2 regions of the Shinella sp. GW821-FHT10F02 genome follow, and region 2 is predicted to be linked to the other one. Evidence: riboswitches for the same ligand, from Rfam matches in the RefSeq annotation. Region 2 holds a riboswitch; the other holds the start of a gene.
The links. Region 2 has a riboswitch for cobalamin ahead of bluB (5,6-dimethylbenzimidazole synthase). Riboswitches for the same ligand answer to the same signal wherever they lie in the genome.
Positions count from the first base shown of each region.

Region 1: linked by a shared signal. The riboswitch ahead of AC1RWL_RS31985 ((2Fe-2S) ferredoxin domain-containing protein) and the one ahead of bluB (5,6-dimethylbenzimidazole synthase) in region 2 are both predicted to bind cobalamin.

Region 1 is NZ_JBXASL010000019.1:3,547-19,744, forward strand. Features, by position in the region: gene AC1RWL_RS31980 (ABC transporter substrate-binding protein) at 1-1,094, opposite strand, end outside; gene AC1RWL_RS31985 ((2Fe-2S) ferredoxin domain-containing protein) at 1,105-1,902, opposite strand; cobalamin riboswitch at 1,996-2,187, opposite strand; gene AC1RWL_RS31990 (ATP citrate lyase citrate-binding domain-containing protein) at 2,549-3,832, shown strand; gene AC1RWL_RS31995 (CoA-binding protein) at 3,855-6,509, shown strand; gene AC1RWL_RS32000 (hydantoinase/oxoprolinase family protein) at 6,908-8,980, shown strand; gene AC1RWL_RS32005 (hydantoinase B/oxoprolinase family protein) at 8,980-10,686, shown strand; gene AC1RWL_RS32010 (NAD-dependent succinate-semialdehyde dehydrogenase) at 10,754-12,196, shown strand; gene tcuB (tricarballylate utilization 4Fe-4S protein TcuB) at 12,482-13,552, opposite strand; gene tcuA (FAD-dependent tricarballylate dehydrogenase TcuA) at 13,615-15,021, opposite strand; gene AC1RWL_RS32025 (antibiotic biosynthesis monooxygenase family protein) at 15,095-15,406, opposite strand; gene AC1RWL_RS32030 (Lrp/AsnC family transcriptional regulator) at 15,770-16,198, opposite strand, start outside.
Region 2 is NZ_JBXASL010000003.1:493,003-509,200, reverse strand. Features, by position in the region: gene AC1RWL_RS12240 (phytanoyl-CoA dioxygenase family protein) at 1-948, opposite strand, end outside; gene AC1RWL_RS12235 (DUF2865 domain-containing protein) at 1,244-2,347, shown strand; gene bluB (5,6-dimethylbenzimidazole synthase) at 2,340-3,032, opposite strand; cobalamin riboswitch at 3,078-3,299, opposite strand; gene AC1RWL_RS12225 (SDR family oxidoreductase) at 3,356-4,174, opposite strand; gene AC1RWL_RS12220 (diguanylate cyclase domain-containing protein) at 4,256-5,767, opposite strand; gene AC1RWL_RS12215 (TolB family protein) at 5,898-6,725, opposite strand; partial or broken gene AC1RWL_RS12210 (NYN domain-containing protein) at 7,115-7,513, opposite strand; gene AC1RWL_RS12205 (NAD+ synthase) at 7,609-9,288, opposite strand; gene AC1RWL_RS12200 (LTA synthase family protein) at 9,591-11,525, shown strand; gene AC1RWL_RS12195 (DUF1003 domain-containing protein) at 11,572-12,102, shown strand; gene AC1RWL_RS12190 (TadE/TadG family type IV pilus assembly protein) at 12,239-12,661, shown strand; gene AC1RWL_RS12185 (pilus assembly protein TadG-related protein) at 12,665-14,386, shown strand; gene AC1RWL_RS12180 (GFA family protein) at 14,390-14,785, opposite strand; gene AC1RWL_RS12175 (class II 3-deoxy-7-phosphoheptulonate synthase) at 14,908-16,198, opposite strand, start outside.

The DNA.
Region 1 (16,198 bases), on a different contig from region 2:
AGCTGCGACTTGACGACCGGAAGCATGGTGACGAGGTCGGGGCGCTGCGGATAGGTGATGGCGAGCAACCGGAGCGGCTTGCCCTCCTTCTGACGGTTGCCGGCGGCATCTTTCGTCCAGCCAGCCTCGTCGAGCAGGGCTTCGGCCTTCGCCACGTCGGTTGGGCGCTGTTCCCTGCCGGCAAAGGGGAAGTAGGCGGCATAGGCGCCGGTCGCGGGTTCACCGCCGTTGATCGCAGCCGCCAGTTCCTTGCGATCGAAGGCGAGGTCGAGCGCCTGACGCACCTTCACATCGGCCAGTGCCGGCCGGCCCGTGTTGAGGAAGGCGAGATATTGGTAGCCGACCGGGAAGGACTTGATCGTCAGGTCGGGATTGGCCCTCAGCCGGCTCACCACCTCAGAGGGCAGGCCGAAGGCGAGGTCGAGCTCGCCCGACTCCAGCGCGAGCGTCATGCTCTGGGCGTCACCGAATCGACGGAAATCGACTGACGAGCGGGTCTCGGCGCCTGTGAAATGGGCGTTCGGTTCCAGCGTCAGAGATGTATCCGCCTTGAAATCTGCGATCCGGTAGGGACCGGTAAAGACGGCAGCGCCGTCGCCGGCGGGCTTGTAGGCGATGAGCGGCCATTCGGCGAAGAGCGCCTGGAGGAAGGAGACCGGCTTTTCCGTCGTGATTTTGAGCGTCAGATCGTCGGCCGCTTCGAAGGTCAGCTTGCCGCCTGTCGCGAGCGCCGCCTTGTTGGTAGCGAAGGTATGGCCGAAGCCGGCGGCGAGTGCGTCCGCCGTCACCGGCGAGCCGTCGGAAAACAGCCGGCCAGGTTTCAAAGTCACGGTCCAGGTGAGATCGCCCGTGCGTTCGGCCTTATCCGCAAGCGCCGGCACCAGCTTGCCGTCCTTATCGACGGTGAAGAGATTTTCGCCGACGCCATGGCTGACGAGCGCCCAGCCATTCGAGCCCTTGGCCGGATCCAGCCCGCTCGTGATGTAGGTGGCACCGACATGCAAGGGCTCGCCGGCGAGTGCCGGGCTCGGGCCGCCGATGGCGAGCGCGGCGAGCCAGGCCGCAGCCAGGGGCGAAAGGATTTTGAACGACATGGTCTCTCCTTCAGTTCTGTTCGGGAAGATGGCGAAGCCGCTGCTTGCGGCCGGTCGGGTGATAGGCGAAGTCCTCGACGACCCGGCCGCCGAGAAGATGGTCGGCGATGATCCGGTCGACAGCCTCCTCGGTGACGCCGCCGTAATAGGTCCCTTCCGGGAAGACCTGGAGGACGGGCGCGAGGTTGCAGGGGCCGAGACAGGTGGATTTGGCAGTCATGACACCATCACCGGTCACGCGCAGCTTCTGCCGTTCCTGCTCGTTGCGCAGGTGACCCCAGATGGCATCCGCGCCGGCCGAATTGCACGGGCCGCCCTGGCAGACCAGGACGCGGCGCTTATGCGCGGGCACGAGCGAACCTTCTGCTGCCGGCCGGGCGGGCGGCGAGAGGTCCAGGTCCTGTGATGTCGCAGCGAGGTCTTTTATGAGCTGCGCCATCAGCGTGCTCGATGTCGGGCTCGCGGCAATCGACAGGGCCGGCCAGGGCCGAGGATCGACCGCGCGCCAGCGTTTCAATGTTTTCGTCAGCCAGTTGTAAAAACTCGGCTCCATCGGCAGCATGAGCGGAATGAGAAGAACGCTGCCGACCTTCGTGTCGACGAGGCCAGCCAGCGCCTCTCGCAAAGAGGGCGTGCCCTGCTCGGTGAAGGCGAAACGCACGACCGGAGCGCCGCCGAGACCCTCGGAAAGCGTGGCGAGGCGCTGCATGTCCTGGTGCGGCGCAGCGGCGAAGGCGGACTTGGCCAGCAGCAGCACGGCATCGTGCGCGGACGGCGGCGCGGGAAGTGGAGTGTCGTCGGTCGTCAACGCTGCCTCGTTTCACGGGGCTGCATTGAAAATGACGGTCGACCCCGGCATCTGCCGACAGCGACCATCATTCCTGTGGCACACCCCGACCACGGAATTATCGAATGTCAGGCAGGTCTCCTGGCTTGCGGGTCCAAGCCCTCCGCCCGTCTTCCCGGCATTGCTGCCAGTGACAAAGTGGATGAAAGGCTCACCGCTTACAGTTGCGGGACAGCTCCGGTCTTGCACCGGATTCCCTCTTAGCTCCTGCCAGAGGCAGGAGAACCATGACGCGGTGAACCTACAGTCTCGGGCTGGGCTGTCAACCGGACAACGAAGGGCTTCAGGGCATTTTCAAATCGCCGGCCCTGCCTGAACGGAGACTTGGAGAGAGAGCATTGATGGATGAGGCGTTGAAGGCGAGCGGCGATGCGACTTCGCCTGCTGTCGCTTCTTGTATAGCCGGCAAGCTTCAGTGAACGCTCGACGTCCGACGAAAACGTTCCCAGATAGAAATCCCGATGCTTGCCTTCGGCGAGAGGAACGGGGCAGCGTTGCAGAATGGACCGGGAGATGTCTTGACAAGTACCATTTTATGAACGAACGTTCGTATGCTAACTCTAGCCAACCAAGAATCCTTTCGCCACGCTTCCACCGAGGAGATGCAATGCAGATCGCTGGACTTCTTTACGGGTCGGCCTTGTTGAAGCTTGTCGGCTTCGAACACGCGCCATTGCTGGGGCCGAGTGCTGATGAAAGTGAAATCAAGTCCATGATCGAGGCTCATGGCTCGGTTTTCGTGAAGCCCGTTTTTGGTGCCGCTATCGGCAAGAAGGGCAAGGCCAATCTGGTGGCCCGCGCCTACGACCTGAAGACTGCGCTCGCACAGAAAGAACGCCTCTACTTTGCGGAGCACTCGAACGAAACGATCTCGGTAAAGGCAAATGGGGTCACGTACGAAGCCTATGTCCCCTCCGAGCATGAGATATATTTCTCAATTTCCGACAGCACGAAATTCCGGGCGCCGACCGTCACGATCAGCCACTGCGGCGGCGTGGACATTGAGCAACTGCCGCATGACCAGGTGGCGGAGATACCGTTTGATGCACTGACGGGCCTCAAGGCCTTCGTCATAGCGAATGCGCTTGCAGATCTTGGCGCGCCACCGGAGATCATTTCACCCCTGGTGCAGGCGCTACCCAGGCTTTGGGAGCTGTTTCGGAACTACGGCGTTTCGACCCTGGAAATAAACCCGATACGCCTTCTTCGTGGAGAAGGCGGGCGTCTCGTGCCCGTCGCGTGCGACTTCAAATGCGCGTTTGATCGAGACGATCCCCGTGTGGCTCGCCTTAACCTTCCCGAACACCTGTTTAGTGTCGAGCGCTCTGATTTCGAAATGGAAATCAATGCGCTCAGGACGCACCAGGGGCAAAGCGACGTCTTTGTGGTCAATCCGAACGGGACGATCCTGGCGCCGACTTTCGGTGGTGGCGCAAATGCTCTGGTAACCGAGATGCTTGGTGAGGACGCGATAATTTCCACCGACTTCGGTGGAAATCCTCCGTATGAGAAAATGAGGAACGTGGCGAGCATTTGTTTTCGTCACTGGCTCTCAAGGGCAAACGTTCTTCTGGTGATTGGGGGACGATCCAACAACACCGATATCTTCACAACATTCAGTGCGATTGCCGACGCGCTGCGCGAGCATTTCTCGCGCGCGGGACCTACGCCTCTTTTTGTCGTCGTGGGGAGGGGCGGACCAAATCTTGTCCGGGGAATGGGGGCTTTCGCCGAAGCACTCGATGCGCTTGGCGTGCCATACCGATTCTTCGGTTTCGACAGTGCCCTCAGTGAAGTCGTTGATTTCGCGCAGTGTGCAAACACGTGGATGAGGACTGGCGGCCGCGAAGCCATTTCAAGAAACCTCGCGACCGGAATTTCCGCTCCCTAATCTCAAGAAGCAGGATTGGCCTATGGATCGACGGCAGAACTCGCACGCGCTGCGGCGCGGACCGTTTCATCATTTCGTCGGGGTGCGGCAGTTGGACGAAATTGCAACACGGCAAGATCGCGTGTGCGTCCTGAACATCCTCGGGCAGGAGTCCCGCCTCGTTACCCCGGTTAGCCATGTCTTCTCCGGCGGCGGCATTGTCTTCGGAACGTCACCCGGGAGGTCTGGCACGGTCTTGAAGACCGAGATTGGAGACATTCCGGTGTTCAACGATGTGCGTCAGGGATTGGCCGCGGGGCACGCATTCGATACGGGAGTTGTCTATCTTCCGCCGTCCGCTGTCCGCGACGGCGTGGCTGAGCTCGTGCGCGTTAATCCGGATCTCAAGAAGATCGTCATTGTGACCGAAAAGGTATCGGTCCATGACTCAAGAGAGATCCGGGCCATTGCCCAGGCGCATCAGGTCGACGTTTTTGGAGCAAATAGCCTGGGTGTTGCGGACAGTTGGAACCGAGTGCGAATTGGCGGTGCCTTGGGCGGGGATGACCCTGAACTGACCCTGGTCAAAGGCAGCATCGCGATCTTCTCGAATTCCGGAAATTTCACGTCAACGATCGCGACCTATCTGGCGAGCGCCGGGTGGGGAACCACGACGCTGATCTCAAGTGGCAAGGACTGCTATGTTCAGTTCGCCGCACCCGAATTCATCCATGCCTTCGACAATGACCAGCGCTCACGCGCCGCAGTTCTCTACGTGGAGCCAGGCGGCTATTATGAGCAACACCTGCAAGCCAGCAAGCCGGTTGTGGCATGCGTTGTTGGGCGCTGGAAGGCGCGCCTGACGCACGCGGTTGGGCATGCCGGTGCAATGGCCGGAAGCGGCGATGATGCTTTTGCCAAGGAACGCTGGTTTCTTGAACAATTCGGCTGTTCGGAGCCGTTTACGCCCGCAAATCCGGTCTGCAGCGCCAAGGGAGCGCTTGTTTTAAACATCGCCCACATTCCGGCTGCCCTGGACGCTGTTATGAAACTGAACAGCCAGGTCGCCGATTTCCCCCCGAAGGGCGACTTGTCGCTCAAGCCATGGCTGGGAAACAACCAAGGCATCGGCCTGCCACCGCAACTTGATCTTCCCGTTGTGCAGGCGCCGGCCCCATTCTCGCGACAGATAGATCTCCTGAAGGCGAGCATCGGCGCGACCTTCGCCCGCCGCCCGATGCGAAATGCATCTGGGGCAACGCAAATCGACAGCCAAACAAATTCTGCACGCCTGCACGGAAACTCCGTCCTGGACCTTGCAAAATCCTCCTTCGCCCAAAATCTGGGATTGGCGCTGCTGCGCGAGCGCCCAAATCGCGACGTTAGCCGCGTCATAGATGGGATGCTGACCAGCGGTTGCTCACTCGACAACACAGTGCGGGATGCCGTCAGCATCGCCCACGGCACAGGCGGGATGCGCAATATGGGCATGGCGGTTGCCGCTGCTTGTCTTGGCCCGCAGCATGCCCGGCCAGTACAGAGGGCCACAAAGGTTGCCTTGGATTTCCTGTTTGGTGCGACAACCATGCAAACGGCCAGGAAAGAGTTGCTTGAAGAGCCCGATCTCTACGCACCGGAGGTCGATGATGCGGCACGTTCCCTACTTCAAACTTTGGAAGATCTGAGCGAAGCGGCGCCACTTATGGAATTGCTCGACCGGGATCAGGGACACCCGACACGGGATTTCGTGATGGCTCTTGGCGCGGCCTTCGTTTGCAAAAGCGCTTTGTCGCGGCGGCGAATTCCCATGGAAACAGCACTCGCATTTCCGTGGCACATCACGATTGTCTCCGGAATCATCTGCGCAATCGGCGACGCGGATGTGCTGCCCGATGCAAACGACGGGGATTTTGATCGACGCATCGCGCGATTGATCGCCGGACGACCAGTCGACGACGCATTTTGTGATCGCCTTCGAACGCTTTTCGGGCTGCTCATAACGAACGGGCCCGGAGCAATTTCTGCGCAAGGCGCGAAATGTGCCGTTTCCGCAGACGGACCTGAGAAACCCTGGCGAGTACAACTCAACAAGGCCTATATCGGTTTTCTCGCAAGTTCAGGATTTGCCCACGGCGGAAACGGCTATGAGGGTGTGCAATTTCTTCTGGATTGCTTCAAGCATACATCCGTGGCTGATCCAGGCAGCGGGGAACGTGAAGTCGATGTCGACGCATTGGCCGAGCTCGTTGCGAACACCTTCAAGCGCGACAAGCAGGCGCGGAGCGACGGGCAGGGCCGCCAACTCATACCCGGCATCAATCACCCCGTTTTTCGGGGGCAGTCCGTCAACATCGACCCGAGGGAAGACTATGTCTGGACGCAACGGCAGCGCTCGGGCACCGGGAACATTTTCCATGAATTTTACCGTGCCTTTGTGAAGGCTCTTCACAAAACAGGCGTCACGCCAAACGTGTTCTGCGTGAACATCGACGGGGTCATCGCCGCCGAGTTGCTGGCAGCATTTTGGCCATTGATAAGGTCCGGCGAGATGGACATCTCAGATCTCGAGAATGCAGCCTTTACAGTCTTTCTAGTCGCGCGAATTGTCGGCTCCGCCGCTGAAATTGAAGACCACCGCATCCGTGGCCGCGACTTGGACATGCGGGCGCCGCAGGCAGATTGCTCGTTCGTGATCTAGCATTAACCCGACAGCGCGGACGATTGGTTTTCGCAACACAATTCCGGACTCTCGTGACGCCGTGGATGAAACGCGGCGCTCCAGGTTCATCCGCAATTCGAACGCGGCCAGCTCGGCCATCGGCCGCTTGCTGTTCAATCCAGTAGAGATGAACAGGGGATCTCCTGGGCTGTCCTTCACCTTCGCGTTTTGGCGCAAGACTCCAAATTTTCAGCGATTACACCGATCGTTTTTGCCGAATTGACCATCGGAATTCAGTTTTCAAGCCACGTTGGAGCGTTTTTCAACAAGGTGCAAACATATTGGCTTGACATGAACGAACGTTCGTATGAATTTGCAGTCGTCGACGGTGAGGTTCGCCGGAACGAAAAACTTAGAACGAGTCAAAGGAGAGGCATATGTGGCGTATCGGCGTCGATATTGGGGGGACGTTCACTGACGTTGCTATCGTCAATGAAAGCACCGGAGCATTGGGAATCGCAAAGACGGCGACCACCCCGCGCGATTTCGGCCAAGGTGTGGTGAATGGTCTGAGAGACGCTATAGCGGAATACAATATTGAGACCGATCGCGTTTCTCTGTTGTCGCACGCGACCACGATCGTGACCAACGCGCTCCTGGAGGAGAAAGGCGTCAAGGCCGCGCTCATCACCACGCGGGGCTTCCGGGATGTCCTTGAACTGCGGCGGTCTGCCCGCGCTGATCTCTATGATCTTTTCCAGGATCCGCCGTCTGTTCTCATCCCGAGGCATCGTCGTTACGAAATCACGGAACGCATTTCGTCGGAAGGCGAGGTCGTCACACCTATCGCCCTTGAGGAAGTCGATGCTCTCGTCGAAAAACTGAAAGAAGAAAAAGTCGAGGCGATCGCGCTGACATTTCTCTTCTCCTTCCTGAATGATTCACATGAACGTCAGGTCGGCGAAAAACTGCGTAAAGCTCTGCCGGATATTCCGATCTTCCTTTCCAGCGAAATTCTCCCCGAAGTGCAGGAGTTCGAGAGAACGAGCACCACGGCTGTATGCGCCTATGTCGGGCCGCTGCTGGAATCCTATCTCTCGAGGTTGAGAGAAGCGACTGCGGGCCTAGGACTGCCCAGTCTCCATGTCATGGCATCTTCGGGCGGCGTGTTGAATGTGAATGAAACACTGCGCATGCCCGCGCAAATCGTTGAATCCGGACCGGCGGCTGGCGTGATCGCCGCAATGCTCGTCGGAGAGCAGATTGGCGAGCCGTCGCTGCTTTCCTTTGACATGGGCGGGACGACAGCAAAAGCATGCTTGATCAAGGACGGAGAGGTAGAGACGACAGCAGAATATGAGGTCGGAGGATCCGCAAGCCAGAACCGCTGGCTCCATGGAACCGGTCATCCCGTTCGCGTTCCGGTCATCGACCTTGCGGAAGTCAGTGCCGGTGGCGGCAGCATTGCCTGGGTCGACCCGGCTGGCGCCCTTCGCGTTGGACCGACCAGTGCCGGTTCTGAACCTGGTCCGGTGTGCTATGGCCGCGGCGGCACGAAACCGACTGTAACGGACTGCAACCTTATCCTCGGCTACCTCGACCAAGGGTCATTGCTCGGCGGGCGGATGTCGATAGACTTCGATGGCGCCGCGGCAGCCATTGAAGAGCACCTTGCCCGCCCCCTGGGACTGACGGTCAAGCAAGCTGCGGCAAGCGTCATCCAGATCGTCAACAACGCGATGTCCGAGGCGCTTCGTATCGTCTCGGTCGAACGTGGGCACGATCCCCGTGAATTCGGGATGGTCGCATTTGGAGGTGCCGGCCCGCTGCACGCAGCCGCCTTGGCGGAAGAACTCGACATTCCGGAAGTCATTGTCCCCCCGATCCCCGGCGGCTTCTCCGCGCTTGGTCTGGTGGGCGCCAATATTCGCCGCGACTATTCTCGCACGCTCTACGGCTCGCTTTCCAAGCTTTCCCCGGAATCGCTCGAACATGTCTGGCAGGGGATGGAGGTCAATGCTGCCGAAATGCTGACCGAGGCGAGTGTCGGCCGCGAAAATTGGCAGTTCAAGCGCTCCGCCGGATTGCGTTACGCTCGCCAGGCTTACGAATTGAACGTGTCTGTCGGCGAGCACGCAGCAGATTCCGGGCTGCTGAAGCAGATGGAGCAAGACTTCCACGCAAAGCACCAGCACACGTACGGGCATCACAATGCCAAGGAACCGGTCAACGTTTCGACGCTGCGGCTGACAGCCTATGGCAAGCTTCCACCGCTCGATCTCGCGCAGCCCGCCGTAGCGGAAGCGACCAGTCTGAAGTCGAACCGCATGGCCTGGTTCGCCGCCACTGGGGAAGTGCTGGCGGAAGTCCACGACCGAGCAAAGATCGCGTTCGGTTCCACCATCGCCGGTCCGGCCATCATCGAATCTTTCGATAGCACCATTGTCGTCCCGCCACGCTGGAACGCGAAGATCACGTCTAAGGGCTTTGTCCGTATGGAGCGCAAATAATGGACCACATTACCAAAATCTCGACGACAGACGCAGCGACGTTCGAAATTATCAAGAACAGCCTCTTGAAGGCCGCTGAGGAAATGAAGATCGTTCTCGCGAAGGCGGCCTTTTCCCCGATTCTGAAAATCGCCGGCGACTATTCCTGCGGGATCTTCGACCGAACAGGCCAGATGGTGGCGCAAGGCCCGGACCTTCCGGTCCATTTGGGTTCCATGCCGGAAGCCGTCAAAGCCATTATCAAGGTCTTTGGCGACGGCATGGTCGATGGCGACGTATTCGTGCACAACGATCCCTATTTCGGTGGAACGCATCTGCCCGATGTCAACGTTGTCACACCGATCTATTATACTGGTATCCTGATGGGCTTTGCCTGCCTGCGGGCTCACTGGCCCGATATTGGCGGCGACACCCCCGGCAGCTATGGCACGGTCACCAGCATCTTTGGCGAAGGCCTTCGGCTACCGCCGGTCAGGCTCTATAGCGCCGGGGAACCCGTGGCCGATGTCCATAATATCATTATGGCGAATGTCAGGACGCCCGATGAGCGCATGGGGGACCTCGGCGCGCAAGTCGCGGCCAATCGACGGGCATGCACGCGTCTGCAAAATCTGGCTGCAAAATATGGTGTCGAGACGATCATCTCGACGATGACCGACATTCTGGATTACTCCGAGCGGTTGATGCGGCTTCGCCTCAGCGAGCTTCCTGACGGGAGCTCCGTGTTCGAAGACGTCTGCGATGGCGACGGAATTCTTGAGAACGGCGAGGAGAAGGATGCGACGTTTACCGTCCGAATGACGGTAACGAAGACCGGCGACAGCATCAAAGTCGACTTCGCCGGTTCGTCTCCGAAGGTCGCAGGGCCTATCAACTCCCCGCTGGCAGTGACCGCCTCTGGCGTCTACTGCGCGCTGAAAATGATCGTTGATCCGAACAGCTTCATCCCGCCGAATTCGGGTGCCTGGCGCCCCATTGAGGTGACGGCGCCCAAGGGCTCCGTGGTGAATGCAGAGTACCCGTCTCCCGTCGTCTACGCGAATACGGAAATGGCGCACCGCGTCTGCGACATGATGTTTGGCGCGGCAGCGCAGTTCCTGCCAAACCATGTGATGGCCTGCTCGCAAGGCACTTCCGGTGTCGTCACCTTCGGCGGCATGGATAAGCGCACCAACGCCCCATATGTCAGCTATGAGGTGGTCAAGGGCGGAACGGGTGCTCGTCGAGGAAAGGACGGTATCAACGCGCTGTGCGCTGGCATCGCCAATACGATGAACACGCCGGTCGAGACGGTGGAGCTAAGCTTTCCGTTGCGCGTCGACAGGTATGAGTTGGTTCCCGACAGCGGTGGCGCGGGACGGTATCGAGGCGGGCTGGGCGTCCTCCGTGAATGGACGATCCTTGATACGCCGTGCCATGCAACGGTCTGCTTTGAGCGCACCGTTTCTGGCCCGTTCGGTGTCTGCGGCGGTGAAAAGGCGCCTACGGCAAAGGTTGCCTTGCGTGATCCGCAAGGCCGTGAACGGGCCTTGAACAGCAAGGAGACGGTGATTGCACAGCCAGGCTGGACCATCGTTGTGCAGGCGCCGGGCGGAGGCGGGTACAATAGTGTTTCCGAGCGCGATCCGTCGGCGCTGAAGACTGACGTGCTGGAAGGCTATGTCAGCGCATCCGCGTCCAGAGACGTCTACAGGCAGCTCGCTTAGATACAACGTCCATCGACGGCGGCCCAACAGGGCCGCCGTTCCCTTTTTCATATCAAGGTTTGCCGAAATGTTCGATTATCCCGAGCTGTCGTTGTTGATTGGGGGCAAGTGGGTTCGGCCGGTTGACAGCCTGCCGGTCTTGAATCCGGCTCACAACAACAGGATCGGTTCAGTTCCAGTCGCGCGCCGGAATGATCTCGATGATGCGCTCGATGCGGCCGAACGGGGCTTCAAGATATGGAGCAGAACGGCGCCATCGGTGAGAGAGGCCATCTTGCAGCGAGCTGCCCAGTTGCTGCGCGACCGTGTCGATCTGATTGCGACAATCATGACCCTCGAGCAAGGCAAGACGCTGAGGGAAGCCAGGCTTGAAACCTTGCGAGCGGCGAGCATTATCGATTGGGATGCCGGCGAGGCGAGGCGCCTCTATGGCCGGGTTATCCCGGCAGGGCCGGACATGCAGCACACGGTTCTGCGCCAACCGATCGGTGTGGTAGCAGCATTTTCCCCTTGGAACTTTCCATTGAATGCACCCGCGCGCAAGGTCGCAGGAGCACTTGCTGCAGGCTGCTCGATTATCTTGAAGGCTTCTGAGGAAACACCCGCGAGCGCCGTCCTGCTCGCACAGGCATTCCAGGATGCCGGCCTTCCCGATGGCGTCCTCAATCTCGTCTTTGGACACCCGGCGGAGATTTCGACGCATCTGGTGAGTAGCCCAGTCGTACGGATGGTTAGCCTGACGGGCTCCACGTCGGTCGGTCGGCAGGTTGGGAAACTTGCTGCCGACGGTGCCAAGCCAGCGGTCATGGAGCTCGGCGGACATGCGCCGGTGATCGTTTGCGCCGATGCCGATCCCGTGCAGGCTGCAAAGATCTCAATCGCCGGAAAATCACGAAACTCTGGCCAAGTTTGTGTTTCACCGACACGTTTCTTCGTTGAAGAGCCCATCTACGCAAGATTCGTGGAAGAGTTTGCTACGCTTGCCTCCAAGCTTCGGCTCGGGAATGGACTGCTTGAAGACATCGATATGGGCCCCTTGGCAAATGAGCGGCGGGTATGCGCCATTTCGGACATGGTTGAAGACTGCCGCTCCCACGGGGCAAGACTGCTTTGCGGTGGCGCGCAGCTGAAGGATAATGGAAATTACTTCCCGCTGACGGCCTTCGCAGACGTGCCGGACGACGCCTTGGCAATGCGGGAAGAACCGTTTGGTCCTCTCGCGCTGATTGCGCCTGTCGCAAACTTGGACGAAGCAATTGCCAAAGCCAATTCACTGCCGTTCGGACTTGCTGCTTACGCATTCTCTGACAGGGCTTCAACAATACGCAGACTTGCTGAAGAAGTGCAGTGCGGGAATCTCGCCATAAACCATGTGACCGCGTCTTTCGCCGACACGCCCTTTGGCGGCGTCAAGGAGAGTGGTTTCGGCCGCGAAGGTGGCACGGAAGGCCTTCAATGCTACACAGTCGCGAAGTTGATCTCCCACCGAATTCTTGAGCCGGTTGAATAAGCGCGGCACGCAAGCGGTGCCGACTGATTTGGAAGTCGGCACCTAACCGGAATGAAGGTGTTTCGCGCGTTATTTACCGCTTCGCGGCACCTTGGCGTGACAGACGCGTCGTTTTACTCAACAGTATTTTTCGTGAAACCGCGCCTTGCCGGCTCGAGCTCAAGCTCGTCATATTGAACAAAGCGCATTTCGCTCGCGATGTCGATTGGGCCCAACTTCCGAGCCCGTCCCCTTAACGTCCTACCGAGTGTGATATCCTTGCGCGCCTCGATCAAAGCAGGCGTGCTAGTGGCCATTCTCCAATAACCTCTTTTCCTTCGCGTACCGGACAAGGGCAAGGAAGCGATATATTCCGTGAACGAACTTGCTATATGGCATCGTCAGAAAAAGGCTCAAAACGACGCCGAGATGAACTGACAAAATGATGCCCATGGCAGGGGTGCTGCGCAGGACAAGCAGGAGCAGACCGGTCAAGCTCGTCAACAGCAGCATCAGGATAAAAGCGACGTCCATACCTGTTCGTGATTCGTCCGTCAGAAGCGGATTGCGCCGCCACTTATGGGCAAGAAGCCCACAAGGACCAATCACCAGCCCGAGACCACCAATCGTTCCGAGAACGACGGGGAGGTCGTAAGCGGGGTAGGGGGCCTCCATGCCAAGGGCGTAGTGATAGAGCGTTGCCGTTGAAGTCGACGCAAAGCAGAGGATGAACCCGTAGAATGTGAGGTGATGATAGATGCGCCGCCGATCCGTGGGATTGTCGTCGTCATTCATGCATCCCACGCCGCCACCATCAAGGTAACGCAATGTGGATGCGTCCTTCATCGCCTGCCAAAGGGAGGCCGGCCGACCCAGCGTTCCGAATGGCTCGCCGATATCCTTCCAGAAATTTCGAACGCCCATGGAAATCGCGACGATTGCATAGAGCAGAGCGCCACCGAAAAGCAGGGCCATCGTGTTGTGCGGCATCAGTTTATAAAAGGCGCCCGGTCCTGTGTGGACGCCAAAGAAGACATTGGGATCATGCGCGGCCAGGAACGCGATCAAGAATATCGATACGATCAATGTCGTGCATATGCTGATCCAGAGGCCATTGTCCTCGAAGAACTCCGCGAAAGCGCTCGGCCAGACGTAGCGTGCGTAGGATTCGTTGCGCAGGATCGCCAGCGTTTGCGGAACGTTTACGTTGAATTCGTGCGGGGGCGAGAATTGGCAGTCGGGCATGCAGGCGCCACAGTTGTGACAGAGGTTTGCCAGGTAGTTCAAATCGCCGTTCGTGAAGCTGCGCCGCATTTCCATTGCAGGGAATACCGCGCAAAGCCCCTCGCAGTATCGACAAGAATTGCAGATCGTCATGAGTCGATCTGCTTCGACAAGGGTTGCGGAGGAGCGATCGACAATCGTCGCACTGCTTGTATTTATATGATTTTCCAAAGCGGTTTACTCCTTTCCGAAGCCAGCGCGGCGTTCCGGCCGGCAATACGGCCGAAGACACTCCCAATTGTCATGCCGATGCCGGCGGCATAACCGCGGCCCAGCACGTTGCCGGCCATTATTTCGCCTGCGGCGAACATGTTTGGCGAAGGGGTGCCGTCCGCCATGAGTATCCTGGCGTCGCGATCGACTTTCACACCCAGGTAGGTGAAGGTAATTCCCGGCCGGACCGGGTAGGCATAATATGGTCCACTTTCCAGCTTCCTGGCCCAGTGGCTCTTGGGAGGCTCCAAGCCTTCCGTACGGCAGTCATCCAGGTTCGTGTGATCGAAATTGCCGGGGCGGACCGCTGCATTGAACGCAGAGACCGTGTGCTCCAGCGCTTGCGGAGCCAGTCCGAGTTCCAAAGCCAGACCACGAATTGTGTCTGATTGCACGGGTGGAAACAGGGATGGCATGAACAGCTCAAGCGAGCTGCTGTCGAAAATAATATACGCAATCTGGTCAGGTTGCGCAGCAACCAGTCGCCCCCAGATCGCGTATCGCTTCGGCCAAACGTCTTCCCCTTCATCGTAGAAGCGTTCCGAAAGCTTGTTCACGACAATGCCAAATACGACGCAGTCAAGCCGCGTAATGATGCCGCCGTCGAATTTGGGCGCGCGGGCATCAATTGCGACTGCGTGACATTGGGTTGGATCGCCAACGGACTTTACTCCGCCATCAAGCAGCATCTTGAGCACGGTCCCTCGATTGTACGGTGTGCCCCGGATAAGAAAATTATCCGCAGCCTCGCCCCAGCCCTCCTTCAGCCAGTCTGTGTTCGCTTCAAACCCTCCGGATGCGGTGATCAGCGTACGGGCCTCAAAGCGACATGCCGAACCATTCAAATGCGCCTGGAGGGATTTGAACTCTCCATGCACAATCTCAATTCCCGTGACCTCCGCGTCATAGAACACGTCGACACCGAGTGTTTCGGCCGTACGGTAAAGAGCGTTCAGCATGGCCCGCCCCCCGCCGAGGAAGAAGGAATTCGTTCGTCCAAGGCTGAGGGTTCCACCAAGGGAGGGCTGGAAACGCACCCCCTGATCAGCAATCCAGCCGAGCATGTCTTTGGATTCGCGGATCATCAGTTCCGCGAGTTCCACATCTGTATTACCGGCTGTTACGCGGAGCAGGTCTTCAAGATATTCGGCCTCGGAGTAAGGCCCAGAAAGAGTGGCCGTCGCGAAGTCATGAGCACAACGCATGTTGCGTGTATGGCGCGTGTTTCCTCCACGGTAAAAGTAGGGAGCCCCCTCCAGGACGAGCACTCGGGCACCAGCGCGCCGAGCGCTTATGGCAGCACAAAGGGCGGCGTTTCCGCCCCCGACCACAATGACGTCATAGTCCATTTTGAATCCCGGCATTGTACTCGCCCAAACCGGAACTCGGCTCGGGCGCTTCGTGGTGCTTCAGTCAATGGACTCAACCGGTCGTGAAGCCCGCCACCACGGTCTGGGTATGTTCCAGCGTTGGCGTTCCGTCGTAACAATGGCTAACGAGTTTACGCCAGGCAGAAAGCCCGTCTTCCGCATTTTTGAAGTGAACGAGGTGATCGTCCATAGTATTCCATCGAACAAAGAGATGATATTTGTTGGGGCTCTCGACAGATCTCCTGATCTCCATGCCACTGCATCCCCTTGAATTGCGGAAAACGCTGACCGCCTCTGTAGCACCTGCTTCAAAAGCGGCTTCCATTCCGGGTTTGATGGTGATTGTTGCATGTTCGATATACATTTTCTGCTTCTCGCCTTTCTTTGATATTTCGGCAGGGTCCGCACGTCCGTTCCGTTTCGCGTGTTTTGAGTCAGCCTTGCTCCAGCCCAACAGGCAGAGCGAAGATGCTGCGTTATGATGGATATGAACGAACGTTTGTATATAGACACACAACGCGTCGTCGCTGTCAACGCCATCACAGACCTCTCACCAGTGTGCAGTCATGTTGGAGGCGGACGCCGGGCGAGTTTAAAAATCGAGAGGGGAGGCTGCGATGGCTGAAGTTCCGAATTCTGCCGGAGGTCAAAGAAACCAGCGCGGCCCGGCCAATTTGCCGACGGGCAGGAACCGGAGCCCCGGATTGCGAACCAACCTGGCCGCGGCTTAAACCGAAGTTCCTCGTTCGATTATTGTGGAAAGCACCATGTCAGTGATCGTGCCGTCGCAGCCATCGATCGCCTGAATTCGCGCCAGCACGCTCCGTAGCTCCTCGGCATCACGCGCCCGTACTTTCACAATAGCTCCAGCCTCACCCGTCAATTCATGAATTTCCTCTATCTCCGGCAGGCCGATCAGCGTTCGGAGTTCGGCAACCGTGCTGAGTTTGTGCGCACGAGCCCGAATGAAGGCCAAAAGCGGCCTTCCGATCTTGACCGGATCAAGAATAACCGTGGTCCTCTTGATAATTCCATCTCTTCTCATTTTCTTGACGCGCTCATGGACCGCGGGCGCGGAGAGGTGGACGATATTGCCCAGCTCGCTGTAGCTGCACGCAGCATTGGCCAAGAGCACGGCTAATATTTTTCGGTCTGT
Region 2 (16,198 bases):
GCGGAAACCCATCGCATTGATGATCAGCCGGTTCATGCCGGACGCGATGAAGGGCAGCGAGGCGATGTGCAGGCCGGTAAACGGCAGGAACGGATTGCGGCGCAGCGACCCGTAGATCTCGATGCGCGTCGTCGTCTTGTAGCTCGGGCTGCGGGCATGGAAACCATGCGTATCGGCAACGATCAGCGTGTTGGCCTTGACCGTCATCTTGACCGGCTGGACGTAACCCAGCGCCGAAAGCTCGTCCGGCATGATGCGCAGCGAGCCGCGGGCGGAATATTTGTTCTCGATCGAATCGGCGTTCTCGCTGATGCGGCGCTCCCACGCGAGGCGCTGCGGCGTCATCTCGTGCGAGCCCGGCACGTAGGAGAACGGGCCGTCCTCCTCGCCGACATCGCGCAGGAACAGCCAGGCCTTGGCGGTCGGCTGGAACGTATCGCTGTGCAGCGCGGTCTGCGGGTCCGTCGAGCCCTGCGTGATGACCGACGGCAGCGCCATGACCACCTGCACGACGAGCAGCGGCTGGCCGTCATGCGAAGAGACGTAGCGCAGGAGATTGGTGACGCGCGGATCGTTGCGCGCGGCCTTGAAGCCCGGCAGGCTTTCCAGGTCGCTGTCGTCGATGATGGCGCGGCGTGTGACGGTTTCGCCCTGCAGCATGTCGTAGCGCTCGAAATCACGCTCGGCGATCTCGCGGGTCACCGCGGCAAAAACCTCGGGCGACAAAAAGTCTTCGATTTTCACGAAGCCGTTTTCGGCATATTGCCGGCGATATTCCGGGGCGACGAGCTTTTCCAGCTTGGTGCGGCGCCAGGCGGCCATGCGCATGGCGAGCGAGACGCGCTTCTCGTGCAATCCCTTGCGGTTCAGCCACTTGCTGCCGATGACGGGATTGTCGGCGAAGGATTTTGCGCCGGATGCGAGCTGGAGCGCGTAGAAAGGGCTCAACAAAACTGACGAAATCCGCATGTTCACCTGCCTGTGACGGGCCGGTCTTCCGCCAAACGGCGGCTGCGCGGCGACGGGCGCATAACCGGCTGTTGTATGTGCGCAGAGTGCTACACCAAGCCCCCGGCGAGATCAATTGCGGGCAGCTGGCAAAAAGATGAATACGCAACTCATATTTTCCGCCGCGCATTAATCACAAATGCGGGAGCACGTTGCGCTTCCCTTCATGCAGCCTATGATAGGATATGCTTATGCGGCCGGACCACGGCCCCGACAGTTTCACAGGATCGATGATTTGAAAGGTTTGACCCGCCTTCTGTTTGCCGTTGCGACCGGCTTGCCGCTCCTGTTTTCGGGCGGCACGGCGGCAGCGGCGGTGTGCGAGCAGATCCAGGCGGAGCTTGCGAACCTGCCCAAGGTGGTGGTGGATACGGCAAGCGCGCGCAAATATGCCGGCGCCATCGCCCGCCAGAACATCCAGTTGCGCAAGGCCAAGAGCGACCAGCGCCGGCTCGGCTGCTCCGGCGGCAGCATCATCGTCGTCGGCGGCGCCAATGCGGCGGCCTGCGACACGCTCTCCACGGTCATCGGCAAGATGGCGCGCAACCTCGACATCCTCGACAAGAAACGCCGCGAATTCGCCGGCGGCACCTCGTCGCAGGGCAAGCGCACCCGCCTGACCGCGCTGCTCGCAAGCAACGGCTGCAATGACGAGGCGAAGGTGGTGCCGATCGCGGCGACCGAAACGCTGCGCACGCTCGATGAAAAACGCACGCTCCCGCTCGGCACCACGCCGGAGGGCAGCGAGCGCCTGCAACTGCGCTCGCTCGGCGGCGGCTCCGGCCATGGCAACCTGCGCACCGTCTGCGTGCGCACCTGCGACGGCGGCTTCTTCCCGATCTCGTCGGGCGCAACCCCGCTCGATTTCCGCCGCGACCAGCAAGTCTGCGCGATGATGTGCCCTGAGACGCAGACCGAACTTTTCTACCAGTCGATGACCAGCGGCCAGGAGACCGACCAGATGACCTCGACGGTCACCGGCCGGCCCTATTACGAAATGCCGAACGCCTTCTCCTACCGCACGCGCGACCTCTCCAAGCCCGGCGCCTGCGGCTGCAATCTCTCGGCCTATTACCAGGAGATGATCAAGCGCGAGAAGGCGCTGAAGGGCAGCGAGACGGCGAGCACCGGCAGGGATGATGACGTGGAAGGTGGCTCGATCACCACCATCCACACGCTGCCGAAGAAGGACGAGACGCCGGCCAAGCTGCCGGTGAAGGTCGAGGAACGCGACTACGACCCCGCGAAGAGCAAGGTGCGCACGGTCGGCCCGGTCTTCCTGCCGGCCAACGAATCCGCCATCGATCTCGGCCGCCCGGCCGATGCCGGCGTCAACTAACGCCCGCGTCCGGCCAGCGCTCCTCGAACACCAGGTCCTCCAGCGGCAGGCGCTGCCGCCACCCCTTCACCGCAAGCTCCGGCTCGGCATAGAGGCGATCGACAAGGCCGACGCAAAGCCAGGCAACGATCTCGACATGCTCGGGAATGCCGAGGACGTTCCGGATGTCGCTGTCGTGGAAGATGCTGACCCAGCCGACGCCCACCCCTTCCGCCCGCGCCGCAAGCCAGAGGTTCTGCACAGCACAGACCGTGGAATAGACATCCATGCGCGGATTGTGCGTGCGCCCCAGAACGACGGTCCCGCCGCGCGTCGGGTCGCAGGTGACGCAGATCGACAGCGGCGCCTTCAGGATGCCTTCGAGCTTCAGGGCGCGATACTGCGCCTGACGGTCGGCGTCGAACATCGCCGCCGCTTCCGCGTTCGCCTTGAGGAAGGCGGCATGCACCGCGCGCCGGGTCGCCTCGCTGCGCACCAGCAAAAAATTCCACGGCTGCATGAAGCCGACCGAGGGCGCGCTATGGGCGGCGTGCAGCAGGCGCCCCACGAGATCGTCCGGCAAGGGATCGGGCAGAAACTGGTCGCGCACGTCGCGGCGCGTTTCGATGGCATGATAGACGGCGGCCTTGTCCTCGCTGGAAAAGGCGCCCGCCTGGACCAGACGGTCGCACGGTTCGGCTCGCATCGTCATCTCCCCAACAATGCGTAAAACCTTCCGCCGTCCGCGCGGTTCGGTCTATCTTGCCAGGCCGGTCTTCTGACTTCGGGTCACGCGGCCCGCACCTGCCTTCCCGGTTGAACAACCAGTGGCAAAAGCCTGAATCGATTCAAGCTTTTACGATGCGATCCATCCCCGTCACAGCGCTGGGCACGTTCCGGACTTGAGGCTCTTGCCCGCACCGGATTCCCGATTCTCCTGCGAAACGCAGGCACCTGACGGAAACGATATGCGCATGGCTTGGCGGCGCGATCAAGCCTGCCCGCGCCGCGCATCGGCCTGTCAGCGCCTCAAAGCGGCGCGACCGGATGCGGCGAGCCGTCATAGGCACCCCAGATCGACTGGTCGAAGCAGATCACCGAGCCCGTCATCAGGCCGGACTCCTCCGAAGACAGATAGGCACAGGCACGCGCCACCTCCGCCGGATCGACCAGCCGGCCGAAGGGCTGGCTTGCCGCCGCCTTCGCCAGCCAGTCATCGGCCGCACCGTGGAATTCACGCTGGATGCGGTCTTCGCCCTCCGAGGCCATCCAGCCGATATTGAGGCCGTTAACGCGGATGCGGTTGCGAAGCACGGCATAGGCCGTGTTCTTGGTCAGCGTCTCCAGCGCACCCTTGGAGGCGCAATAGGCGGAGATGAACGGCTGGCCGGCCTTGGCGGACATCGAGCCTATATTGACGATGGTGCCCTCGGTCTTCTCACGCCGCATCACCGAAATCGCCTCCTGCATCAGGAAGAAGGGTGCGCGCACATTGACCGCGAACATGCGGTCGAACAGTTCCGGGCTGGTATCGAGGATCGTGCCGCGGTCGGTGATGGCGGCGGCGTTCACCAGCGCATCGATGCGGCCGAAGGCCTTGTCGCAGGCAGCGATCACCGCGCGCGCATCCTCGACCTTTTCGAGGTCCGCCTGCACATAGAGCGTCTTGACGCCCGTCGCGCCTGAAATTTCCTGCGCCTTCGCCTCGCCCTTGGCGGCGTTGCGGCCGCAGATGACCAGCCCCGCCGCACCCCGCTCGGCAAAAAGCCGGGCGATCGTCGCACCCAGCCCCTGCGTTCCGCCCGTCACGACGGCGATCCTGCCGTCCAGCCGTGCTCCATTGCTCATTTGCGCGCCTCCCAGAAAGATGTGACTCAATCTCTCAAAGAGTGCATCCAGCCGCTTGTTCCGCAAGCATTTTCGGCATGGTCAGGCCGCGCGGGCCTCGCCGGCCTCGATGATCATCTCCTGGCCGATATGATCCGCATGGACGGCGCGGTTGCGGCCGGCGTTCTTGGCGGCATAGAGCGCGGCATCCGCCATCACCATCACGTCGTGCACGGAGCCGCCATGCTGCGGGAACTGCGCGATGCCGGCACTACCGCCGATGACGAGCAACTGGCCATCATAGGCGATGGGCACCTGCGTATCGCGCACGAGGCTGCCGGCAAGCTCCAGCAGCGCCTCGCAACTCCGCTCGCCCGTGAGCAGCACCGAGAATTCGTCGCCGCCAAGACGGGCGACGCAGCCCTGCTTGCCGATGCGATCGGAAAAACGCCGAGCCACGGCCTGCAACACGGCGTCGCCTGCGGCATGGCCATGCCGGTCGTTGACCGCCTTGAACTTGTCGAGGTCGAGCGCGAGGATGGCGAAGGGCTTGTTCTCGCCCTTGCGGATGGCGCGGCGCACCTCCTCGTCGAAACCGCTGCGGTTCTTCAGCCCCGTCAGCGTATCGTGCCGTGCGAGGAAAGCGTTTTTCGCCTCGCTGCGCTGGAGCGCCTTGATAAGGGCGGAGAAGCGCAGCGTGACAAAGAGCATGACGCCGGCGAAGACCAGTACGAACATCGCGATCTGCGGCAGCGCCGAGCGCCAGACGAAGGAGCCCGGCATGTTCGGCCGCCAGGAGGCGACCATCGGATTGTAGGCATCGGCGCCAACCGGCGTCATCACCAGCCCCGGCTCCTGCGTCACGATGGGGGTAAAGCCGAGATCATGCACGCCGAGCCGCCGCTCGGTGTTCGCCAGCATCTTTTGCGAGACCGGCTTGACGGTGATGAGCAGCGTCGGCTCCAGCCGGTGGGCCGGGATATAGAGCGACTTCGGAACGACGGCCTGCACGACGACGATGCTCATCACGCGGTCGATGAGGCGCATGCCGGTGACGTGGATTTCGGGCAGCGCCGGCGTCAGGAGGTCGGGGTCCTCCTTGGCGCGCGCGACCTGCCAGCCGCCGCGATCCGGCGAGAGCGCCTCTCGGTACTTGCGCTCGGCCTTGTGGGTGAGGTCGCTCACCCAATGCAGCTTCTCGCGCGCCTTGCTCTCGGAAACCTTTTCCCCGCGATAGACGCCGAGCACCTTCTCGCCGTCCGGCGAGGCGAAGATCATCCAGGAAAAACCGAAGTCGGACCACATCCAGTCACGCAGCTGGTCGCGCACGAAGGCATCGCCCGGCATGCCGTCGGCAAGCTCGTTGAAGCTCTTGTCCCAGAAGGAAAGCTGGCTCTGGTACTGCACCACCTGGTCGATCTGGTGGCCGAACTCGTTGCGCACCAGCGTGCGCTCGGTCTCGGCGACGAAACTGTCGGCCCGCTCGATCGCGTAGTCGAGCACGAGGTAATTGGCGGCGCCGAACAGCAGCACGATCATCACGGCCGCCGTCCGGATCACCAAACCAACCCCGCGTCGCCGTGTCGCGCGGCTTTCTTCAGCCTTGCCCGTCATCTCTGCCCCTGCCTGTCCCCCGCCCGGTTTTCCGGACATTGTTGAACAAAGGCTACAGGGAAGACGGCAAAAATCGCTTAAGCGGGCTGGTGAGTGAAAACTTAACTTGCGCTCACCGGATATGGGGAGATCAGGCGGCCGGCGCGTAGCGCACGAAGGCGAATTTTTCGCCGTCCGGCGCCCAGTTCGGCACGTTCATCGTGCCCTGCCCGCCGAAGAGCGGAAAGAGTTCGCGCGCATTGCCGCCATCCATGTCCATCAGGCGCAAGCGCACGTTGAGATCGCGCGGATGGTCGAAGACATCGCCATCATAGGAGAGCACCAGCAGGTGCCGGCCATCGGGCGATGGATGCGGGAACCAGTCGCCATAGGGGCTGTCGGTGATGCGCATCGGCTCGCTGCCGTCCGGCCGCACCCGCCAGATCTGCATGCGGCCCGTGCGGCTGGAGTTGAAATAGATCCATTCGCCATCCGCCGAATAATCCGGCCCGTCATTGCGCCCCTCGCCAAAAGTCAGCCGCCGCTCCTCGCCGCCCGCGACCGGGATCGTGTAGATATCGAAGAGATCGCCGCGGATGCCGCAATAGGCGAATGTCGCCCCATCCGGCGACCAGCCATGCCAGTAGGACGGCAGGTTCGGCGTCACCAGCCGCGGCGCGCCGCCCTCCGCCGCCAGCACATAGATCGCCGACTTGCCGAACTCCACCTTGTCGCTGATTGCCAGCAACGTGCCGTCGGGCGAAAGCCCGTGGTCGTTGTTGCAGAGCGTCGCAAACCCCGTGTCGATCTGCACCAGCTCGCCGCCATCAAGCGACAAGCGATAGAGCAACCCATCACCGTTGATGACCAGGAAACGCCCATCCCGCGAAAAATTCGGCGCTTCGACCAATCGCTCCGTTTGCCAGACAATCCGCGTTTCGGCAGTGACAATGTTGTGGATCTCGACGGAACTGCGCATGGAAAATGCCTGCGGATTTTGACGACTCTGACTGTCTATCCGTTATCGACCACCTTCTGCAATGCCGGTGCCTTCAACCGCGCCTGCTTGTGATCCGCCGTCAGTTCGACGCCGGAAAAAGCAAGCAGCTTGTGGAACTGGCTATGTCCATAGGCTTTGACGCTGAAGGACGGCGCGCATGCCTGCAAGCCCTTCATGAGGACCGGCAACGCGACCCAGCCGCCCTGAGGCGACGCCGTGGCGAGCATGGCGCGCTGCAGCAGAACCGGCTCCAGCTTCCGCGTCCCCGGCACCTTTGCTGCGTCGCTTGCCGGTTTCTTTTGCGCCGGTGCCGCGACTGCCACAGGCTTCTTTTCGGGGTTTGCCGTCGGCAACGCCCTGAAAAGATCGCACACTTCGCGAAAACGGGCAGAGGCTGCGGCCCGGCCAATGCCCACGGCAATCTTGCCCCGCTGGCGTATGCGCATTGCCAGTTGTGTGAAGTCGCCATCGGACGTCGCCAGGCAGAACACATCCACACTATCGTCGCAGAGCATTTCCGTAGCGTCGATGACCAGCGCGATATCCGCACCATTCTTGCCGATTGCACCACCCGCCGTCTGAAACGGCGAAAGCGCATGACGCGGCAGGACACCGAGCCAAGGTGCTAGGGCCGGCAGGGAAAAATCGCCATATATGCGACGCTCGCTCAGTTTTCCGTGCCGCATGGCCTCTTCAACAATGATGGATGATGCCGATGCCGGCAGGTTTTCCGCATCGATGAAAAGCGCGACTCTTCGTTCCGTCATGGCCACCGCTCTCGCAAATCTGCGATAACAGTAGCAAAAGCCGGTCTCGCGGCAATCGCCGGGACCGACTTTTGCGTGCAGCGGTTAATGCAACACTACCCCCGATCCCGGAACCGGTTGGTGATCGGGTAGCGGCGGTCGCGGCCGAAGTTCTTTTTGGTGATCTTGACGCCCGGTGCCGACTGGCGGCGCTTGTATTCGGCGATGTAGAGCAGGTGCTCGATGCGATGCACCGTCGCCACGTCATGGCCGCGCGAAACGATCTCCTCAGTGCTCATCTCCTTTTCGACGAGGCATTCGAGGATGTCGTCGAGCACCGGATAGGGCGGCAGCGAATCCTGGTCCGTCTGGTTGGGGCGCAGTTCGGCGGACGGCGCCTTGTCGATGATGTTCTTCGGGATCACCTCGCCCGTCGGGCCGAGCGCGCCCGGGGGCGTATGCGCGTTGCGCCAACGCGACAGCGCGTAAACCTGCATCTTGTAGAGGTCCTTGATCGGGTTGAAGCCGCCGTTCATGTCGCCGTAGAGCGTGGCGTAACCGACCGACATTTCCGACTTGTTGCCGGTGGTGACGACCATCGAGCCGAACTTGTTGGAGACGGCCATCAGGATCGTGCCGCGCGTGCGGCTCTGCAGGTTTTCTTCCGTGATGCCCTCTTCCGTGCCTTCGAAAAGTTCCGAAAGCGAGGAGAGGAAGCCGCTCACCGGCGCCTCGATCGGCACGATGTCATAGCGGCAGCCGAGCAGCTTGGCGCAATCGGCCGCGTCCTTCAGCGAATCCTTCGAGGTATAGCGGTAGGGCAGCATGATGCAGCGCACCCGTTCCTCGCCCAGCGCATCCACGGCAATCGCCGCGCAGATCGCCGAATCGATGCCGCCGGACAGGCCGAGCACGACATTCTTGAAGCCGTTCTTGTTGACGTAGTCTCGGAAGCCGAGCAGGCAGGCGCGGTAATCCGCCTCCTCGTGCTCGGGAATGCGCGACATCGGCCCGCCGTCGCAGACCCAGCCGTCGCCGCGCTTCTTCCAGGTGGTGAGCGCGATCGTCTCCTCGAACTGGCTCATCTGGAAGGCGAGCGACTTGTCCGTGTTGAAGGCGAAGCTCGCGCCATCGAACACCAGCTCGTCCTGGCCGCCGAGCTGGTTGGCGTAGATGAGCGGCAGCCCGGTCTCGATGACCTGCTTCAGCACCACCTGGTGGCGCACGTCGACCTTGGCGCGATAATAGGGTGAACCGTTCGGCGACAGCAGGATTTCGGCGCCGCTTTCGGCCAGCGTCTCGCAGACGCCGAGCTCGCCCCAGATATCCTCGCAAATCGGAATACCGAGGCGCACGCCGCGGAAATTGACCGGTCCAGGCATGGCGCCCTGGTCGAAGACGCGCTTCTCGTCGAACTCGCCGTAGTTCGGCAGGTCGACCTTGTCGCGCACCGCGATCACCTTGCCGCCATCGAGCACGGCGACGGCGTTGTAGCGCCCGGTCTCGTCCTGCCGCGGGAAGCCAATGATGACGCCGGGGCCGCCGTCGGCGGTGTCGTTGGCGAGGTCGTCCACCGCGCGGCGGCAGGCCTTCAGGAAGGCGGGTTTCAGCACGAGGTCTTCCGGCGGATAGCCGGAAATGAACAGCTCCGTCAGAAGCAGCAGGTCGGCGCCCTGGCGGGCGGCGTCCTCGCGCGCGGCGCGCGCCTTGGCGAGATTGCCGGCAATGTCGCCGACGGTCGGGTTCAATTGCGCAATAGCGATGCGCAGCGTCGCCTTTTCAGTCTCGGAAGTCATGTCTGCGGACCCGTTTCCTCATGGTGTCCGATCCTGCGGCCGCGCCTCGCTGCCGCACTCTCGAACGGTCGACAAGCTCTTTAGAGCATGCCGAGCGCTTTGGGAATGAAGGGCGGTGGGGTTTGCGTGCGGTTTGCGCGCGCTTTCGGCGCAAGCCCCGGTTTTTCAGCGTCTCGCGCCGAACATTGCCGCAGTGCAACAGGGGGAACCAAAGCACTGGATGAACGTTGCAGAAACCGTTCATCTCCTGTTCAAGATGACATCCATATGACAATGGTACGAAAGTTTTATGAAGTTTGGAGATGGCCTTGGCCCTGTTCACTCCCACTGCCGTGGCTATCGAAGCCGCCGAAGGCCTTGCCGTTGAAGCAGGCTTTTTCGCGCGTCATATCAAGGCGCTGGCGGTCCTGCGTTCGCTCGCCGTCTCCCTGCTTCTCGCCCTCCTTACCGTCGTTGCCGTCGAGCTTATCACGCGCGGCTCCGTTGACCAGACCTGGCTTTATTTCACCAACCCCGAACAGCCCGCCTGGACCACCACGGGCGTGTTCTTCCTGCTCTACCTCGCCATCGATGCCCTGATCGGCCGGCAGCACAAGGCCGTGCTGCTCGTTTCGCCGCTCGTCGTGCTGATGGGTGTCATCTCGCAGCAGAAGCAGGTCTTTCTCACCGACCCGCTCTATCCGACCGACCTGCTCTTCGGGCGCCAAATCATGGAGCTGATGCCGGTGCTGGTGCAGGACCGGCCGTGGACGGCCGCAGCCCTTGCGCTCGCCGTCGTCGCATCCGTCGCCGCCCTCATCAGCCTGTGGGTCTTCGCCTGGCGCCGCTTCCGCCCGCTGACGAAGAAGGAGCGCCTGACGCGGCTCGCCGTCGCACTGCCGCTCATCGCCGGCTTCGTCTCCATCATGGACTACAACGAGTTCTCCTGGGTCCGCGATCGGCTGAAGGTCTTCCCGATCATGTGGGACCAGGCGGAGAACTATCGCCACAACGGCTTCGTCATGGCCTTCGCCATCAACCTGCCGATGGCCAACGTGCAGGCGCCTGCCGGCTACATGGTCGATGCGATCGACAAGATCCCGTCGAAGCCGCTGCCGGCCGGCACGACGCACCGCTCCAAGCCCGACGTCATCGTGGTGATGAGTGAATCGCTGTGGGATCCGACGCGCATCCAGAGCGTAAAGCTCTCGGCGGATCCGATGCCGGTGATCCGCGAAAGCCAGAGCGGCAACGTCTTCTCGCCGGAATTCGGCGGGCTCACCGCCAATGTCGAATTCGAGGCGCTGACCGGCTTTTCCAACGCCTTCCTTCCCACGGGCAGCATTCCCTACCAGCAATATGTGCGCAAGCCGATCCCCTCGCTTGCCACCTTCTTCCGGGCGGAAGGTTATACGGCGCGCGCCATCCATCCGTTCTCCGGCTGGTTCTGGAACCGCTCCAGCGTCTACAAGGCCTTCGGCTTCCAGACCTTCAAGGACGTCGATAAGATGCCGCCGCTGGCAAAACGCGGCAACTTCACCTCGGACGAGGCGCTGATCAAGGAAATCATCCGCCAGGCGGATGCGCAGGAAGACCCGTTCTTCTTCTTCACCGTCACGCTCCAGGGCCACGGCCCCTATGACGACGGGCGCTATGCGAAGACGGACATTGCCGTGGACGGCAAGCTCGATGCGCGCGACAACCGCATGCTCGCCAGCTACGCGCAGGGCGTGAAGGAAGCGGACCAGAGCCTGAAGATGCTGATGGACTGGGCGAAGACGCGCGACCGCGAGACGATCATCGTCGTCTTCGGCGATCACCTGCCGCCGCTCAACACGGTCTACCAGAACTCCGGCTACATGAAGGGCATCACCGCCTCGCGCAAGGGCTCGCCCGAGCAGATGCAGAAGGAGCACGAGACCCCGCTCGTCATCTGGTCGAACAAGACCGGCACGGAAAAGGAGATCGGCACGATCAGCCCGGCCTTCCTGTCCTACTACATCCTCAAGGAAGCCGGCTTCGAGCATCCCTACTATACCGGCTTCCTCGGCGCGGTGCACGACAAGCTGCGTGTCATCGACCGCTACATGCTGATCGACGCCAAGGGCAAGGGCACGGCCGGCTGGGCGCGCAAGAAGACGATCGACCCGCTGGTGCGCGACTTCCGCTTCCTGCAGCACGACATCATGTTCGGCAAGCAGTACGGTCTCGAGCGCTTCTTCAATTCCCACGCAGAACTGATGGCGGCGGGCTTCTAAACAGCGCTAGGCTAGGGCTCCGATTCCCTTCTCCGGAGCCCGGCCCATGAGACCCTTCGACGACGCAGCCCAGATCCTCTTCGGCAAAGCCGCCAGCGAACTCGACGAGACCGAGCGGGAAGTGCTGCTGCACTCCCGCGAAGGCCGCATCCTGTCGGAAGACAGGAACGTCGCCTATGAGGCCAAACAGTCGTTCGGCGAACGCATCGCCGACGACATCGCCCGCATCGGCGGTTCGTGGGGCTTCATCATCGGCTTTTTTATCTTCCTGGTTGTCTGGACGGTTTCCAATACGATCCTGCTCACGCGCGACGCCTTCGACCCCTACCCTTTCATCTTCCTGAACCTCGTTTTGTCCATGCTCGCGGCCATCCAGGCGCCAATCATCATGATGTCGCAGAACCGGCAGGCCGCCCGCGACCGCTTCGAGGCCTCCAAGGACTATGAGGTCAACCTCAAGGCGGAGATCGAGTTGATCGCTCTACACCACAAGATTGATACGCACTTCATCGAAGAGATCGCAGGGCTCAAGCGCGAAGTTCTGCGCTTGCACAACATATTAGAAGGGCGAAACTAAATAGCGCACAATCAAAAAGTGCTTCATAATAAAACAACGCAATTTAAAGGGGAACTTAAGATTCAGGGTGCACCATGACCTCAGCATCCATTGGTGGATGCGGACAGCCTCGTCACAATCCTAAGGAGGAGATGTCATGTATGCTCTGTCCCGCCTTTGCAAGGATCGCGCTGGCACGTCGGCAATCGAGTTTGCGATCATCGCGCCACTCTTCTTTCTCGTGCTCTTCACGATCATTGCCTACGGCATCTACCTGAGCGTCGCGAGTTCCGTGCAACAGATCGCCGCCGATGCAGCCCGTACGGCGGTCGCGGGTATTAATTCGACGGAACGGGTCACGCTGGTAAACCGCTATCTCGAAGCGTCGCGGTTTGATTACTCCTTTATAAATCGCTCGAAGATGCAGGTGGTGATTGGGGACGATCCTGGTAATTCGGATCAATTCACGGTCGTCATCTCCTACGATTCAAGCGATTTGCCCATCTGGGGCCTCTTCACCTTCGTGCTCCCCGGGAAAAAGATCGAGCGCTATGCCACTGTTCGCGTAGGAGGGCTTTGACGCATGAAGGCGCCCAAAACACTCCTCAAGGATCGCGCAGGCAACATCGGCACCCTCGCAGCCCTGAGCCTGCCCCTCCTGATTTTTTCGATCGCGCTCGGCGTTGACTATAGCTACCTCACGCTGCAACAGCGCCAATTGCAGACGGAAGCGGATCTTGCCGCCATCGCCGCCGCTGCAAGCGTCGGCGATGCCGAACAATCGGCCGCCACCTACTTTGCACTCAACAACCTGCCGATCTCCGTGACCGGTAAGGACGGCAAGGTCATCCCCGCGGTGATCACGCCCAGCAACGCCAAGTTGACGCAGGGAACGGCGCTTGTCGAGCGCGGGCGCTATATTGCTGACCCCGCTATCGCGCCGGAAGCGCGATTCAAGACTGCCACCACGGATGCGGACGCCGCCCGCGTGATGCTTTCAAGGAAAGCCGACCTCTTTGTCTCCTCGCTCTTCATGCAGAACTCGCTGAAGCTTTCGGCCACGGGCTCCGCCGCCCGCTCCAAGACAGCCTCCTTCTCCATCGGCACGCGTCTTGCCAGCCTCAATGGCGGCATCCTGAATGCGCTGCTCGGGAAACTCCTCGGCACGAACCTCTCACTCAACGTCATGGACTACCGGGCGCTGGTCGATACCGACATTTCGGTCCAGCCGTTCCTGAAGGCGATTGCGACGAACCTCAACCTGACGGCCGGCACCTATGAGGATGTGCTGAATGCCGGCGTAACCATGCCGCAACTTCTCACCTCGATGGGCGCCGTCGAGGGGCTTTCCGGCCCCGTACGGTCAGCCCTGCGGCTGCTGGAGCAGGCAACGGCCGGCAGCAAGGTGAAACTGCCGCTGTCGCGCATCCTTAACCTCGATCCGAAGAAAGGCCTAACGATTGGAACCGGCGGCGACTGGAAGATGTCGATCAACGCCTTGCAGATGATCTCTTCCGCGGCCGCGCTGGCGAATGGAACGAACCAGGTCGCCCTCGACCTCGGCACGGTTGTGCCCGGCCTTGGCGCCGTTACCGTGGACCTCGCAATCGGCGAACCGCCGGTGGAGACCCCGTCGAATAGGCTTGGCGCGCCGGGCACCGCGGTGCGCAGCGCCCAGACGCGGCTTGCGGTCGAGGTGAACATTGATGGCCTCGCAGTGCTTGCTGGCCTGCGTGTCAAGCTGCCGCTTTATATCGAGGTCGCCGCGTCGGAGGCAAAGCTTGCCGATATCCGCTGTCTTGGCGGTTCGGCCAGCAATGCCAGTGTGGCCATCGACGCAGTGGCGGGCGTTGCGGAAATCGCGCTTGGCAAGGTCAACCCCTCGGTGCTGTCGCATTTCTCCGATGAGCCCCGCGTGGAAAAGGCCCGCATTGTCGATTCGGCGCTTTTAAGCGTCGATGCGCGAGCACCCGGCGAGGCGATGAATCTGACAAAAACTCACCTCACCTATACATCGGCAGAAATCGCCGCCGGAACGACGAAATCCGTATCGACCCGCGACACGCTCTCCTCCACCATCCAGACCATGCTGGGGGACATGGAGCTGGAGATCAACGTGAAGCTGCTCGGCCTGCCGATCAACGCGTCGATCCTCACGTCGGCGCTCGCCACCACGCTCGGCACCGTGACGCCGGCGCTCGACCAGCTTCTCTACAACCTGCTGCTGGTCGCCGGCATCCGGATCGGCGAGGCCGACATCCGCGTCACCGGCGTCTCCTGCAAACGCCCAGCCCTCGTCCAGTAGCCCTCAGTGCCCCTGGGCGAAGCGTGGTGCGTCGTCGTTGATCTCGTAATAGTCGCCCTTGTCGGCGCAGAAGATATGCACGCCGATCCTGAGCCCGGTCGGCTGGTCGAAGGCGCCGGCCATGATCGATGTATAGTCGGAACCGTCGCCCTTCCAGAACAGGGCGGAACCGCAGACGCGGCAGAAGCCGCGGCTTGCCGTGTCGCTTGCCCTGTACCAGGTGACGTTCTCGCCGCCCTCTACGGCAAGCGCATCGTCGCGTACATTGGTCGCCGCATAAAAATGCCCGGTCTGCCGGCGGCACTGGCTGCAATGGCAGGCGACCACCTCGCGCAACGCGCCGTGCGTGCGAAAGCGCACTGCGCCGCACAGGCAATGCCCCGAATGTTCTTCGCTCATATGTCCTCCCAAACGAAACCGGGCCAGCTTTGCGAGCCGGCCCGGTTCCTGTCAAATTCACGTTTCTGAATGCATGCATCAGCCCCGCTAATTTACGGAGACGAAGCACGAACGAAAGGCGATCAGCCGTTCACGACCATGCGCTTTTCGTCCCGGCCGCCCTTCATGCGCTCGGCAAGAAGGAAGGCGAGCTCCAGTGCCTGGTCGGCATTGAGACGCGGATCGCAATGCGTGTGGTAGCGGTCGGCGAGGTCGTCGCCCGACAGCGCCCGCGCGCCACCCGTGCATTCCGTCACGTCGTTGCCGGTCATCTCGATATGGATGCCGCCCGGATGCGTGCCTTCCGCGCGGTGGATCTGGAAGAAGCTTTCGACTTCCGACAGGATCCGCTCGAACGGACGGGTCTTGTAGTTGTTGAGCGTGATCGTGTTGCCGTGCATCGGGTCGCAGGACCAGACGACCTTCTTGCCTTCCCGCTCGACGGCGCGGATGAGGCGCGGCAGGTTGTCGGCGACCTTGTCGTGGCCGAAGCGGCAGATCAGCGTCAGGCGGCCGGCCTCGTTTGCCGGGTTCAGGAGGTCGATCAGCTCCAGCAGGCCGTCGCTGGTCAGCGTCGGGCCGCACTTGAGGCCGAGCGGGTTCTTGATACCGCGGCAATATTCGACATGCGCATGGTCGGCCTGGCGCGTGCGGTCGCCGATCCAGATCATGTGGCCGGACGTCGCATACCAGTCGCCAGAGGTCGAATCGACGCGGGTGAGCGCCTGCTCGTAGCCGAGCAGCAGGGCCTCGTGGCTGGTGAAGAAATCGGTCTCGCGCAGGTTCGGATGGTTTTCCGAGGTGATGCCGATCGCCTTCATGAAGTCCATCGTCTCGGAAATCCGGTCGGCGAGCTTGCGGTAGCGCTCGGCCTGCGGGCTATCCTTGACGAAGCCGAGCATCCACTGGTTGACGTTCTCGAGATTGGCGTAACCGCCCATCGCGAAAGCGCGCAGCAGGTTCAGCGTCGCGGCCGACTGGCGGTAGGCCATCAGCTGGCGTTCCGGGTTCGGAATGCGCTCTTCCTCGGTGAACTCGATGCCGTTGATGATGTCGCCGCGGTAGGACGGCAGCGACACGTCACCCTGCTTCTCGATGCCCGAGGAGCGGGGCTTGGCGAACTGGCCGGCAATACGGCCGACTTTCACGACGGGCTGCTGGGCGCCAAAAGTCAGCACCACGGCCATCTGGAGGAAGGCGCGGAAGAAGTCGCGGATCGTATCGGCGCCGTGTTCGGCGAAGCTTTCGGCACAGTCGCCGCCCTGGAGCAGGAAGCCCTTGCCCTCGGAAACGTTGGCCAGCGCCGACTTCAGGCGGCGTGCCTCGCCGGCGAAAACGAGCGGCGGAAACTTCGCGAGGCGCTCTTCAGTCGCC